3 regions of the Cellulosimicrobium composti genome follow, and region 3 is predicted to be linked to each of the others. Evidence: riboswitches for the same ligand, from Rfam matches in the RefSeq annotation. Region 3 holds a riboswitch; each other region holds the start of a gene.
The links. Region 3 has a riboswitch for S-adenosylmethionine ahead of GYH36_RS03030 (NADPH-dependent FMN reductase). Riboswitches for the same ligand answer to the same signal wherever they lie in the genome.
Positions count from the first base shown of each region.

Region 1 (4,684 bases), on a different contig from region 3:
GACCGCGACCTCCAGGCCGACCTCCCGCGCGATCGCGACGATCGCGTCGCGCTGCTCCGGGTGGTCGTCGGCGTCGCCGCCGTCCCAGAGCTCGAGCCACCGGTCGGTCGGGTCGTCGCTGCCGGAGTCGGCCCACACCCGGCAGATCCGGTCGAGCTCGTCCTGGGTCATCGGGCGGGTCGGGGTCGCGTACACGGCGGGCTCCTGTGCTCGCTCGGCGTCGGTGAGAGGTCGTGGCTCACCCTAGACCTGGGCCGGCGCGTCCGGCGCGTCGGTTCCCGCCGACCCGGCTGCCCGCCGCGCGGCGGACCCCGCCCGCTCGAGCGCGTCGTCGACGAACGCGGCGAGGAGCGCGGCGACCTCGCTGCCGTGCGTCTCGAGCAGGAAGTGGCCGGCGTCATAGACGTGCACCGCGAGAGTCTCCATGACCTCGTGGTAGGCGAGGACCTCGCGGAGGTCGAAGAACGTGTCGAACCGCCCCCAGAGGACCAGGCATGGGGGCTGGTGGCGCCGGTGGTACGCGGCGATCGCGGGGAAGCGTGCCACGTGCGAGCGGTAGTCCGTGAAGAGCCGGAACTGCAGCTCGGTCATGCCCGGGCGCGACAGCCGCTCCCAGTCGAGGTGCCACGACTCGGGCGGGTGAAGCTCCTGGACGCTCGGAGGCGATCCGGCGAGGTACTGGTCCCGGGTCCCTTCGAAGGTCAGCCAGTCCGGGAGCGCCGCCCGGTTCTCCGGGGTCGGGTCGGCCCAGAAGCGCCGGGCCGTGTCCCACGCGTCGTTGAGGCCTGCGTCGTGGGCGTTGCCGTTCTGCACGACCAGCCCCAGGACACGACCCGGGTCGCGCATCGCCAGCGAGTAGCCGACGGGGGTGCCGAAGTCGGTGACGTAGAGGACGTAGCGCTCGATCCCCAGGCTCGCGACGAGCGCCTCGGTCACGTCCGTCAGACGCTCGAACGAGTACTCCTCGGGCGGGAGCGCGTCGGAGAAGCCGAATCCCGGCAGGTCGGGGGCGACGACGTACGCGTGGTCGGCGAGCACCGGCATCACGTCCCGGAACGAGTGGGACGAGGCGGGGAAGCCGTGCAGGAGCAGCACCGCGGTGGACGATCGCACCCCGGCCTCGCGGAAGTGGACCCGCACCCCGTCGACCTCCCGGGAGAGGTGCCGCGGCTTGGACGAGTGCTTCATCGGGCTCCTCCTGAGCGCTCCGACCGACAGGTCGTGGCCGTCCGTACCGCCCATCATAGGAACGGCGCCCCAGCGGGCGTCTCAGCACGCGAGCACCCTCGACCGCATGGCGGAAGCGCCGTAGGATCGTGCCAACCATCCAGAGCGGTCGAGAGTCCTGGCTCGACGACACCGCAGCAACCCGCCGACGGAAGCCTCCCGAGGACAAAGGTGCTAACGCCAGGGTCGATGGAGTGACGCATGGTCTCAGAGGCATCCTTCGTGCACCGTCCGGGCCGCCCGTGCCCGGCGACGGTCGCGCACGCACGCACCCCCGGGGCGACGTCGTGAGCGTCGCGGACGCCGTCGGGCAGGCGCACGGCGGGGCGGCACGGCCGACCGTGTCGTTCGAGCTCATGCCGCCGCGCCGCCCGGACGCGGCGCCCAAGTTCTGGGAGACGGCGCGCCGACTCGTCGCGACGCACCCCGACTTCGTGTCCGTCACGTACGGCGCGGGCGGGACGGACCGCGCGACCGCGCGCCAGGTCGTCGGGCGCCTCCTCCAGGGCACGCCCGTGCTGCCGATCGCGCACCTCACGTGCGTCGGCGCGTCGCGCGAGGACGTCGAGGAGGTCATCTCCGACTTCCTCGACGAGGGCGTGCGCAGCTTCCTCGCGCTGCGCGGCGACCCCCCGCGCGACCAGCCGGACTGGCAGCCCGCGCCCGACGGCGTCCGGTCGTCGACCGAGCTCGTCGCGCTCCTGCGCGAGGTCGAGGCGTCGCGCTGCGCGTCCGACCCGGCCGTCGCGCTGCGCGGTGCGGCCCGCCCGCTGACGATCGCCGTCGCGACGTTCCCCGACGGCAACCCGGCCGCCCGCACGACGCGCACGCAGGAGGTGCGCCGCCTGTGGCAGAAGCAGCAGGCGGGCGCGAGCTTCGCGATCACGCAGCTCTTCTACGACGCGTCGTCGTACACCCACTTCGTCGCCGAGGCCCGCGCGGCCGGCGTGACGATCCCCATCCTCGCCGGGCTGCTGCCCACGACGGAGCCCGTGCGGCTCCGCCGCGTCGAGGAGCTCACGGGCGTGCGCGCGCCCCAGCACCTGCTGGACGCGCTCGACGCCCTGCCCGACCCGGAGGCGCAGCACGCCTACGGGATCGCGTACTCGGTCGACCTCGCGCAGCGCGTCCTCGATGCCGGTGCGCCCGGTCTGCACGTGTACACCTTCAACAAGCACCGCGCCGCTCTTGACCTGCTCGAGGGTGTCCACCTCGGCGGCGGGTCGCGCGGGACCGGCGGCAGCACCAGCGCTGCCGCGGCCCCGCTCGTCCCGGACCTGGCCAGCGGGCCGTGGGTCACCGGCACCTCCCTGCCCACGACGGGCGCCGCCACGCACGGCACGCCCGTCTGACCGGTCCGCGAGGACCAGCAAGAGGTTTCGATCATGGCCACTTCCCTACCCTTCCCTACCCAGATCCAGGCCGGCTTCCCCGCCGGCACCGTGCTCGGCTACCCCCGCATCGGGCGTCGCCGCGAGCTCAAGAGGGCCGTCGAGGCGTTCTGGGCCGGCACGACGTCGGACGACGCGCTCGAGGCCACGGCCCGCGAGCTGCGGCTCGCGACCGTGCGCCGGCTCGTCGACCTCGGCCTCGGCGCCGACGACGCGTCCGTCCCCGGCTCGTTCTCCTACTACGACCAGGTGCTCGACGTCGCCGCCCTCCTCGGGGCGGTCCCGTCGCGGTTCGCGCACCTCGCCGACGCCGACGGCCGCCTCGACCTCGCGGGCTACTTCACCGTGGCACGCGGCCAGGGGGACGACGCCCCGCTCGAGATGACCAAGTGGTTCGACACGAACTACCACTACCTCGTGCCCGAGATCGGCCCGGACACCCCGATCCGGTTCGTCGACGACCGCGTCGTGCGCGAGTTCGTCGAGGCGAAGGAGGCGGGCGTCGTGACGCGGCCCGTCGTCGTCGGGCCCGTGACGTTCCTCGCGCTGTCCAAGGCCGCCGACGACGCACCCGCCGGGTATTCGCCGCTCGACCGCCTCGACGACGTCGTCGCCGCCTACGCCGACCTGCTGCGCGCGCTCGCCGCCGCGGGGGCGCCGTGGGTCCAGCTCGACGAGCCGATCCTCGTCACCGACTCGGCCGACGTGCCGTTCGCCGACCTCGCCGCCGCGGTGGAGTCCGCGTACCGCGCGCTCGCGACCGACCTCCGCCCCGTGCCGGACCCGGGGTCCTCACCGGACCCGTCCTCGAGCCCCGCCGCGACCCCGGGTTCGGCGCAGGACGCGCGGCCCGCGATCCTCGTCGCGACGCCGTTCGGCGGGCTGAAGACGTCGCCGGACGCCGACGGCGCGACCTTCGACTTCCTGGCGACCCTCGCGGGCACGGACGTCGAGGCGGTCGCGATCGACGCCGTCCGTGCGGACCTTCCGGACTCGCCGTACGACGACCTCGTGTCGAAGACGCTCGTCGTCGGCGTGATCGACGGGCACAACGTGTGGCGTGCCGACCTCGCCGCGAGGCTCGAGGTGCTCGATGCCGCGCGCGGCCTCGGGGCGGGCGCCGTCGCCGTCGGCACGTCGACCTCGCTGCTGCACGTGCCGCACGACGTCGAGGACGAGACCTTTGCCGAGCCCGGCACGGCGTCGGGCACGACGCTCGACCCGCGCCTGCGCGACTGGCTCGCGTTCGCGGACCAGAAGGTCGGCGAGGTCGCGACGCTCGCCCGCGCGCTGACCGAGGGTCGTGAGGCCGTCGCGGACCAGATCGAGGCGTCCCGCGCGGCCGTGGCGTCGCGCGCGGAGGCGAGCGGCGTCGTCGTGCCCGCGGTGCGCGAGCGTGCGGACGCACTGACGGACGCGGACTTCGCGCGCGGCGACCACGCCGAGCGCGCGGCCGCGCAGGCCGAGCGCCTGAACCTGCCGCCGCTGCCGACGACGACGATCGGCTCGTTCCCGCAGACGCCCGAGATCCGCCGCGCCCGCGCGCTGTGGACGAAGGGCGAGCTCTCCGACGCGGACTACACGACCGCGATGCGCGAGGAGATCGCGCGCGTCGTCGCGCTCCAGGAGGACCTGGGACTCGACGTGCTCGTGCACGGCGAGCCCGAGCGCAACGACATGGTGCAGTACTTCGCGGAGCACCTCGACGGGTTCGCGGTCACGGCGAACGGCTGGGTGCAGTCGTACGGGTCGCGCTGCGTGCGGCCGCCGATCCTGTGGGGCGACGTCACGCGGCCCGCGCCGATCACGGTCGAGTGGTCCGCGTACACGGCGTCCCTCACCGAGAAGCCGGTCAAGGGCATGCTGACCGGCCCGGTGACGATCCTCGCGTGGTCGTTCGTGCGCGACGACCAGCCGCTCGGCGACACCGCGAACCAGGTGGGTCTGGCGCTGCGCGACGAGATCGCGGACCTGGAGGCTGCCGGCATCGGGGTCGTCCAGGTCGACGAGCCCGCGCTGCGCGAGCTCTTGCCGCTGCGCCGCGCGGACCAGCCCGCGTACCTCGA
Region 1 is NZ_JAAFAN010000086.1:542-5,225, reverse strand. It holds gene GYH36_RS17535 (hypothetical protein) at 1-195, opposite strand, end outside; gene GYH36_RS17530 (alpha/beta fold hydrolase) at 244-1,188, opposite strand; SAM riboswitch class I at 1,321-1,423, shown strand; gene GYH36_RS17525 (methylenetetrahydrofolate reductase) at 1,515-2,579, shown strand; gene metE (5-methyltetrahydropteroyltriglutamate--homocysteine S-methyltransferase) at 2,613-4,684, shown strand, end outside.
Region 1: it holds a riboswitch for S-adenosylmethionine, as region 3 does, so the genes downstream of both, GYH36_RS17525 (methylenetetrahydrofolate reductase) here and GYH36_RS03030 (NADPH-dependent FMN reductase) in region 3, are expected to answer to the same signal.

Region 2 (4,684 bases), on a different contig from region 3:
CGAGGATCGCCCCGCCGAGCACGCGGCCCTGGCCGTCGATGTGCTTGGTCGCCGAGTACACGACGACGTCCGCCCCGAGCTCCAGCGGCTTCTGCAGCAGCGGCGTCGCGAACACGTTGTCGAGCACCACGACTGCGCCGGCGGCGTGCGCGAGCTCGCTCACGCGCCGCGCGTCGACGATGTCCTGCATGGGGTTGGACGGCGTCTCGAAGAACACGACGTCCGCGGGCGTGGAGAGCGCCTCCTCCCACTGCGACAGCACGTGCCCGTCGACGTAGTCCGTGCGCACGCCCCACTTCGCGAAGATCTCGTCGAAGATGACGAGGCTCGACCCGAACAGCGCGCGCGCCGCGACGATGCGCGACCCGGAGCCCACGAGCGCGGCGAGCGCCGTGAACACCGCGGACATGCCGGACGCCGTCGCGTAGCAGGCCCCCGCGCCCTCCAGGAGGCGCAGGCGCTCCTCGAACGTGTGCACGGTCGGGTTGCCGTAGCGCGAGTACACGAACCGGTCGAGCTCGCCCTTGAACGCGGCCTCGGCGTCGGCCGCGCGGTCGTACGTGTAGCCCTGCGTGAGGAACAGCGCCTCGGACGTCTCCTGGAAGTCGGTGCGCGCGTGGCCGCCGCGCACGGCGAGCGTTGCGGGACGGGCGGTCGCGGGCAGGGGCTTGCGGCCGGAGCCGCCGGGCACGCTCCCGGGCAGGGACGCGCTCACCGCGCCGCCTCGTCGTACGTCGTCGTCGGCAGGCCGCGGACCTTCCAGCCCTCGACGTCGCGCAGGCCCGAGAAGCCCTGCGCGCCCTCGAAGCCCTCGAGCACGTTGTACGACGGCCCGAGCCCCGCGGCGGTCGCGGCACGCGCGGCGCCGATCGAGCGCTGGCCCGAGCGGCACAGGAACACGACGGGGCGCTCCTCGCCCGGCGTCAGGCCGGCCTCGACGAGCTGGTCCACGAACCGGGGGTTGGGGCCGGCCGGGGTCACCCACTCGTCGAACACGACCTCGCGGCCGAGGTCGGTGGCGTCGGGAACGCCGATCGTGCGCCACTCGCCCTCGGTGCGGACGTCCACGAGGACGGCCCGCTCGTCGCTCGCGAGCAGGTCCCACGCCTGCTGCGGGGTGAGGTCGCCGGCGTAGCCGACGGCGGGTCGGGCGTCGGGCGGTGCCGGCCTGGGTGCCGACGTCTGCTGGGACTGGTCGCTCATGAGTCCTCCTCCATCGATCGTGGCAGTAGCACCCTGCGCCCGGCCGCCTCGCGACGGACCGGGGGGTTGCTGCGGCGTCGACGTGCCACGTCACTCGGCCGCTCCGGATGGTTGCTCGGGATCGTACGCCACGTGTCCGACGCGCGGAACGCCCGTCTCGGGGAGCGGCCCGCAGGCCGGGGTGCCCGACGTCGGACGGTCGCGCTAACGTGGCCGCGGCCGGGCGGGGGTCCCGGCGGGCTGGGGGATCGGTGCGGATCGCGCGAGGACGTGCGGTGGCCGCGGCCGCGGTCGCCGGAGTGGTCGTGGCGGGTGTCGTCCTGCTGTGGACGGCGCCCGAGGGCGAGGAGGTGCCGCGGGCGGTGGCCGAGGTGGCCGTCGTGGGGGACGGCGCCGGTCTGTCCACCCAGCGGCCGCGGGTGGTCCAGGTCGAACCCGAGGAGGACCTCGTCTCGCCCTTCCCCACCCGCGCTGCCCTCGACGCGGAGACAGGTGAGCCGATCGATCTCGCTGACCTCGTCGTCGGAGGATACGAGGGCTGGTGGAGCTCGGACGGGAACGGCGAGGCGTGCGACGCCTACGCCGACGCACACCCGGAGGTCGTGCTCGCGAGCACCCGCACGGGTGCGGTGATCGAGGCGCACGCTCGCGGTGTGCGCCTCCAGCGCCCGCCCACGGCGCCGCCGGGCGACCCGGCGCGGTGGCCGGCCGACTCGGTCGTGGTGCTCGACGCGCGCACCGGCGACGTGCTCGAGTCGTTCGCGGTCGACGAGAGCGGCTGGCCTGTGGACCCGCCACCCGCCGACTGCGTCCCGCAATCCGAGACGCCGTGACCACCGGTTGACACGCGGCGTCCCGCGCGCACATCCTGGGACGCAGGTCATGAGTGCCAGCGTGAAACCCCGGTTTGCTGGCCGGCAACCCTCCTCTCGCGGCGGGGTGCCCCGGGTGACGACCAGGCCGCACGCCGACCGGCGCGTGGCAAGCGCGGGGATCACCGTCCCCGGACCGCCCTCGGAGGACTGTGCCATGACTGCTCTCGCCGACGTCTCGTGTCCGACGGACGCCCCGGCCCCTGACCTCGCGGCGCTCGCCGACGCGCCCGCCCTCCTGCCCGTCGTCGGCGGGGACACGCTCGTCCCGCTCGTCGACGGCCGCAGAGTCCCGTACGCCAACCTCGACGTCGCCGCGTCGGCGCCGGCCCTGCGGTCGGTCGCGGACCGCGTGACCGAGGTGCTGCCGCTCTACGCGAGCGTGCACCGTGGCGCGGGCTACCTGTCCCAGGTCTCGACGGCGCTCTACGAGGCGTCGCGCCGCACGATCGGTGCGTTCGTCGGCGCGCGCGAGGACGACGTCACCGTCGTCACGCGCAACACGACCGACTCGCTCAACCTGCTCGCGGGTTGCGTCCCGGCGAACGCGGACGGCACGCCCGGGCGCGTGCTCGTCCTCGACGTCGAGCACCACGCGAACCTCCTGCCGTGGCAGCGCACGGGTGGCGCGACCGTCCTCGCGGGCGGCGCGTCCGTCGCGGAGACGCTGTCGGGGCTGCGCACGGAGCTCGCGCGCTTCCCGTACGCGCTCGTCGCGGTGACGGGCGCGTCGAACGTCACGGGCGAGTCGCTGCCCGTCGCGGACGTCGTGCGGATCGCGCACGACGCCGGAGCGCGCGTCGTGCTCGACGGCGCCCAGCTCGTGCCGCACCGCGGGTTCTCCCTCGCGGACTCGGGCGTGGACTACGTCGCGTTCTCCGGACACAAGACGTACGCGCCGTTCGGCGCGGGCGCGCTCGTTGGGCGCCGCGACTGGCTCGACGGGGGCACGCCATACCTCGCGGGCGGCGGCGCCGTGCGCCAGGTCGCCGTGACCGGGACGCAGTGGCAGACGGCGCCCGCGCGCCACGAAGCCGGGTCGCCGAACGTCGTGGGCGCCGCGGCGCTCGCGGCCGCGTGCGACGCGCTCGGCGCGCTCGACCCGGCCGACCTGCACGCGCACGAGGCGACGCTCCGCGCGGCGCTCGTCGACGGCTTGGAGGCGGTGCCGGGCGTGCACGTCGTGCGGGTCTGGGACGACGCCGTCGACCCGGTGGGCGTCGTGACGTTCTCCGTCGAGGGGCACGACCCCGGCCTCGTCGCCGCCTACCTCTCGGCCGAGCACGGCATCGGCGTGCGCGACGGCCGGTTCTGCGCCCACCCGCTGCTCGCGCGCCTCGGGTACGACGCCGGCGCGATCCGCGCGTCGGTCGGCGTCGGGACGACCGGGGCGGACGTCGTGCGCCTCGTCGAGGCGGTGCGCGCGTACGTCGAGCAGGGCCCGGCGGCGCGGTACGAGGTGGTCGACGGCTGCTGGGCCGTCGCGGACGACCCCCGTCCCGTGCCCGCGGGCTCCGGTCTGGAGGGCCTTTTCGCGACCGCCGCGGCGGGCTTCCTCGCCGACGCCGCGGGCTGCGGACCGGCCGTCTGACCGGCGTCCTCGGACCGCGGCGCAGCGCGTTCACCGGGCCGTCGCCGAGCGTTGTCCACCGCGTCGCTCGACCCTCTTGGCGCGGTGTTCCGCGTGTGCACTGATATGCGCTGTGCTGCACGACGTCGTCCTCTCGGGGCACGGGTTCCGGCTGGAACCGCTGGCCCCGGAGCACGCTGAGACGCTGGCCGGCCTCGTCGACGAGGCGATGTGGTCAGGCATGAGCGTCCCCATGCCGTTCGGGGTCGCGGGGATGGCCGAGCTCGTGGCCGCGACGCGTGCCGCGCCCGACCTCACGGGCTTCGTCGTGCGCGCGGTCGACGCCGACGGCCGACCCGGCGCGGTGCTCGGCAGCACCGCGTTCCGCGACCTGTCGCTCGTGGACCGGCGGGTCGAGATCGGGCGCACGTTCTACGCCCGCACGGCGTGGGGGAGCCTCGTCAACCCGGTGACGAAGTGGCTGCTCATGCGGCACGCGTTCGAGACGTGGGACGTGCACCGCGTGGGGTTCCGCGTCGACGCGCGCAACGAGCGCTCGCTCGGCGCGATGCGCCGCCTCGGCGCCTACGAGGAGGGCGTCATGCGCGGCCACCGCGCCGCGCCGGACGGCACGCGCGCCGACTCCGTGATGTTCTCGGTCCTCGCGCCCGAGTGGCCCGGCGTGGAGGTGGGCCTGCTCGAGCGGATCACCGCCCCGCGCGTCGTCCCCGTCCTGGCGCCGGCCCTCGGCGGGCTCGCGCAGCCGCTCGCCGCGTCGTAGCGCGACCGGGCCGCAGACGCCGCGAGGGCCCCGCCGGAGCGGGACCCTCGCGAAGCGCTCGACGGTCGGGACTACCGGTCGAAGGCGTCCTTGACGTCGTCACCGGCCTGCTTGAGGTCGGCCTTCGTCTGGTCGGTCTTTCCCTCGGCCTCGAGGCGCTCGTTGTCCGTGGCCTTGCCCGCGCCCTCCTTGAGCTTGCCGCCCGCCTCCTCGGCGGCGTGCTTGGCCTTGTCTCCGAGTCCCATGGGTGCTCCTCTC
Region 2 is NZ_JAAFAN010000022.1:25,264-29,947, reverse strand. It holds gene GYH36_RS08420 (O-succinylhomoserine sulfhydrylase) at 1-715, opposite strand, end outside; gene GYH36_RS08415 (rhodanese-like domain-containing protein) at 712-1,203, opposite strand; gene GYH36_RS08410 (hypothetical protein) at 1,479-2,036, shown strand; SAM riboswitch class IV at 2,082-2,197, shown strand; gene GYH36_RS08405 (aminotransferase class V-fold PLP-dependent enzyme) at 2,233-3,666, shown strand; gene GYH36_RS08400 (GNAT family N-acetyltransferase) at 3,779-4,426, shown strand; gene GYH36_RS08395 (CsbD family protein) at 4,498-4,671, opposite strand.
Region 2: it holds a riboswitch for S-adenosylmethionine, as region 3 does, so the genes downstream of both, GYH36_RS08405 (aminotransferase class V-fold PLP-dependent enzyme) here and GYH36_RS03030 (NADPH-dependent FMN reductase) in region 3, are expected to answer to the same signal.

Region 3 (4,684 bases):
GCTGTGGACGCGCGACCCGGAGGACGAGGTCCTGCCCACGCTGCGCGAGCTCGGCATCGGCTTCGTGCCGTTCTCGCCGCTGGGCCGCGGCATCCTCACGGGCACGGTCGACTCGACGGACGGGTTCGCCGAGGACGACGTGCGCCGGTCCCACGCCCGGTACGCGGGCGAGGCGTTCGAGCACAACCGCGGGCTGGTCCGCTCGCTCAAGGAGATCGCCGCGGGGCGCGGCGTCACGACGGCGCAGCTCGCCCTCGCGTGGCTCCTCGCCCAGGGCGACGACGTCGTGCCGATCCCCGGGACGAAGCGCCTGGCGTACCTCGAGCAGAACGTCGCGGCGGCGTCGCTCCCGCTGACGCCCGACGAGGTCGCGGCCGTCGGCGCGGCGATCCCGCGCGGCGCGGTCCAGGGCGTGCGGCACCCGCAGCCCGACCTCCTCGCCGGGTGACGGAGCGCCACGACCGGCGGTATAACCCGTGGCTCGGGCCCCGCCGCGGACCTAGACTGGAACGGTCCTGTGGGTCTCCCCGCGCAGAGGTCGGCTCCGATGTCGTGGCTGCTCATGATCTGGTGCGCGACGGCGTGCACGGCCGCCGCCGCGTGGTGGGTGCTGCGCCGCGCCGGCCGCCCGCCGAGCCACGAGGCGTCCGGGCGTCCCGGCCGCCGCCGGCGTCGCACGCCGCCCCCGGACCCGCTCGCGACGCTCGCGCTCCAGCTCCGGCTCAGCGAGCTCGCGGCGGAGATGCGGCGCATCGAGGCCGACCCCGACGTCTACGCGCGCGCCCACCACTACCTCGCGGTCCAGGGCGCCTACGACGCGCTCCTGCGGGAGGCGTGCCGGCTCACGGGCCTCCCCGTGGACGACGCGCCGCTGCGCGCCGGGTTCCGCACCGGCGACGACGAGCGGTTCCGCGAGGAGCTCGAGCTCAGCGCGCGCGGCTGGAGCTGGTGACCGGTCGCCCGCCCACGCGAACGAGGGGCCTGACGGCGTCCGCCGTCGGGCCCCTCGTCGCGTGCGTCGGCGCTCAGAGCGCCGAGTGGTCCCCGATCCGGTGGTACGTGCGGTCGTGGTAGACGAGCGGGGACCGCGTGGCGGTCGCCTCGTGCCGCGCGTCGTCGCCGACGCTCGACGCGAGCGCGCGCAACGACACGAGGTAGGAGTCGCCGACCGGGGTGCGCTGGACCACGCGGCCGCGCACCCAGGAGAGCGCGCCGTCGATCACCGGCTCGCCGGTGGGCAGGCGCGACCAGCCGCCGTCCGCGAACCGGTCGACGCCGCTCGTCGCGAACCGCGCCGAGACGTCGTCCTGGTGGTCGGCCAGGAAGCTCACCGTGAGCGTGCGCGCCGCCGAGACCGCGGGCCACGACGACGACGTCGACGCGAGCGAGAAGGCGAGCAGCGGGGGTGCGGCGGAGACGGAGATGACGGACGTCGCGGTGAACCCGACGAGGCGGCCGTCGTGCTCGAGCGCGATCACCGCGACCCCGGCGGGGTGGCCGCGGAACACGGCCTTGTACTCGTCGAGGGACAGCTGCGGCTCGTCCTGCTCCGCGAGGAGCTCCTCCAGGTGGGTCAGCTCGGCGGTCATCGCGCGGCCCCCGCGAACGCGTCGGCCACGGCGCGGTCGGGCGTGGCGCCCGCACCCGGGTCGGGCGGCGTCACCGCGCGGCGCAGCGCGTCCCCCTCGCGCGCGAGCCACGCGTCGGCGACCGGCCCGAGGTCGGCGAGCCGGTCCTCGGTCACCGCGAACGAGCGCGTCGGCACGACGGCGCCGAGCTCCACGAGGACGGGCCGCAGGTGCACCTCGCCGACGAGCGCGTGCGCGGGGTTGCCGGAGACGACGAGCGGCACGACGACGACGCCGGCGAGCCCGTCGGGGCCGTACAGGTCGAGGAAGGCCTTGAGGAGCCCCGTGTAGGAGGCCTTGTACACCGGCGTCGCGACGACGGCGACGGTCGCGGACGCGAGCCGCTCGCGTGCGGCGTCCGCCGCGGCGTGCTCGGGGCCGAGGATCTCGCCGGCGAGCGACGCGAGGTCGATCGTCTCCACGTCGGGCGCGCCGACGAGCGCGGCGACGCGGCGGGCCAGCGTCTCGGCGGCCGTCAGCGTGCGTGAGCCGGGCCGGGGGTTGCCGGAGACGGCGAGGACCGTCGGGCCGGTGTTCTGGTGGGTCATGTGCACCTCGCAGTAGTCGTCGATCACGCTTGCCGCCGGGCCGTCCTCGCGGGTCACGAGGTCGGTCGCGTGCGGCCTGGTCATCTCCCGGAGCACCCCGCCGTGACTGGGGGTTGCCGGCCAGCGAGCCGGGGCTTGGCGCTGGCGCTCGTGACCTGGGGACGGGTATAGCAAGCGCGCCGAGAAACTGAACCAGACCGGTCAGGTTTCTCAGTGGGTGGACGGATGTGTCGGGCCGTGGGGGGTCATCGAGGGGGTGCCGCGACGCGTCGCCACCTCGCGGACATGAGACGGCGGTACGAGAACTTCTGGCACAGGCGTACCGTCGGAGGCTCCGTCCTAGTCCAGACGAGGAGTGCCCATGGACAGCCGACTGCAGTCCGTCTACGACGAGGTCCTGCGTCGCAACCCCGGCGAGGCCGAGTTCCACCAGGCCGTGCGCGAGGTCTTCGACTCGCTCGGCCCCGTGCTGCGCAAGCACCCGCGCTACGTCGAGGCCGCCGTCCTCGAGCGCGTCTGCGAGCCCGAGCGCCAGATCATCTTCCGGGTCCCGTGGGTGGACGACTCGGGCCGCGTGCAGATCAACCGCGGCTTCCGCGTCGAGTTCAACTCCGCGCTGGGCCCGTACAAGGGCGGCCTGCGGTTCCACCCGTCGGTCTACCTCGGCATCGTGAAGTTCCTCGGGTTCGAGCAGATCTTCAAGAACTCGCTCACCGGCATGCCCATCGGCGGCGGCAAGGGCGGCTCGGACTTCGACCCGCGCGGACGCTCCGACGGCGAGGTCATGCGGTTCTGCCAGTCGTTCATGACCGAGCTGTACCGGCACATCGGCGAGCACACCGACGTCCCCGCGGGCGACATCGGCGTCGGCGGCCGCGAGATCGGCTACCTGTTCGGCCAGTACAAGCGCATCACCAACCGGTACGAGTCCGGCGTCCTTACGGGCAAGGGCATCTCGTGGGGCGGGTCGCTCGTGCGCACCGAGGCCACGGGCTACGGCACGGTGCTGTTCGCGCAGAACATGCTCGCGACGCGCGGGCAGGACCTCGAGGGGCGCCGCGTCGTCGTCTCGGGCTCCGGGAACGTCGCGACCTACGCGACGGCCAAGGCGCAGGAGCTCGGCGCGCACGTCGTCGCGTTCTCCGACTCGTCCGGCTACGTCGTCGACGAGGCCGGTGTCGACCTCGACCTGCTGCGCCAGGTCAAGGAGGTCGAGCGCGGGCGCGTCGCCGACTACGCCGCGCGCCGCCCCGGTGCGCGCGTCGTCACCGACGGCTCGATCTGGGACGTGCCGTGCGACGTCGCGCTGCCGTGCGCGACGCAGAACGAGCTCGACGAGGGCGCCGCCAAGCAGCTCGTGGCGAACGGCGTCGTCGCGGTCGCGGAGGGCGCGAACATGCCCACCACGCCGGCGGCCGTCGCGCTGCTCCAGGACGCGGGCGTGCTGTTCGCGCCGGGCAAGGCGGCCAACGCGGGCGGCGTCGCGACGTCGGCGCTCGAGATGCAGCAGAACGCGTCGCGCGACGCGTGGTCGTTCGAGTACACCGAGGACCGCCTCGCCCAGATCATGGCGGGCATCCACGACCGGTGCGTCGAGACGGCCGACGAGTACGGGGCACCCGGCAACTACGCGCTCGGCGCCAACATCGCCGGCTTCACCAAGGTCGCCGACGCGATCCTCGCGCTCGGCGTGATCTGACCCGACCGCACGACCCGTCGGTGCGCGCGTCGCGCCGACGGGTCCGTCGCGTTCGGCCGCAGCGCCGTGCGCACGGCCGGGCCCCGCGGCCGGGCGGGTCGTCTACCCTGGCCGACGGCCGCCGTCGTGACCTGTCCCGACGTACCGGCCCCGGACCGGACGACGGGAGACCCCAGTGACGACCACCGACCCCGCGGGCAGCGCGCCGCACGCGCGCCGCGAGACCGCGCTCGAGCTCGCCGTGCAGGACGCGGAGGGCGTCCGCGTCGCGGCCTCCGTCGGCGCCCGGCGCGTCGAGCTGTGCGTCGCCCTCGGGGCGACCGGTGGCCTCACCCCGAGCACCGGGCTCGTCGAGGCCGCCGTCGCGGCGGCACGCGCGGCGGCCGGTCCGGGAGAGACGCCCGTGGAGGTGCACGTGCTCGTGCGGCACCGGCCCGGGGGCTTCGTCCTGTCTGCCGACGACCTCGACGTCCAGGTCCGCGACGTCCGCGCCGCGGTCGCGGCGGGCGCGCACGGCGTCGTCGTGGGCGCGCTCACGCCGGACGGCGTGGTCGACGCCGCGGCGGTCCGAGCGCTCGTCGACGCCGCTGACGGGCGGGAGGTGACGTTCCACCGCGCGGTGGACGTCGTGGCCGACCCCCTCGCCGCGCTGGACGTGCTCGCCGGGGCCGGGGTGGGGCGCGTCCTCACGTCGGGCGGCGCGCCGCGCAGTATCGACGGGGTCGAGCGGCTGCGCGCCATGGCGACGCACGCGCGCGAGGTGCTCGGCGGGCGCGTCCAGGTCATGGCGGGCGGGGGAGTGCGACCGC
Region 3 is NZ_JAAFAN010000006.1:73,273-77,956, reverse strand. It holds gene GYH36_RS03045 (aldo/keto reductase) at 1-448, shown strand, start outside; gene GYH36_RS03040 (hypothetical protein) at 548-952, shown strand; gene GYH36_RS03035 (flavin reductase family protein) at 1,026-1,589, opposite strand; gene GYH36_RS03030 (NADPH-dependent FMN reductase) at 1,586-2,233, opposite strand; SAM riboswitch class IV at 2,197-2,332, opposite strand; gene gdhA (NADP-specific glutamate dehydrogenase) at 2,538-3,875, shown strand; gene GYH36_RS03020 (copper homeostasis protein CutC) at 4,051-4,684, shown strand, end outside.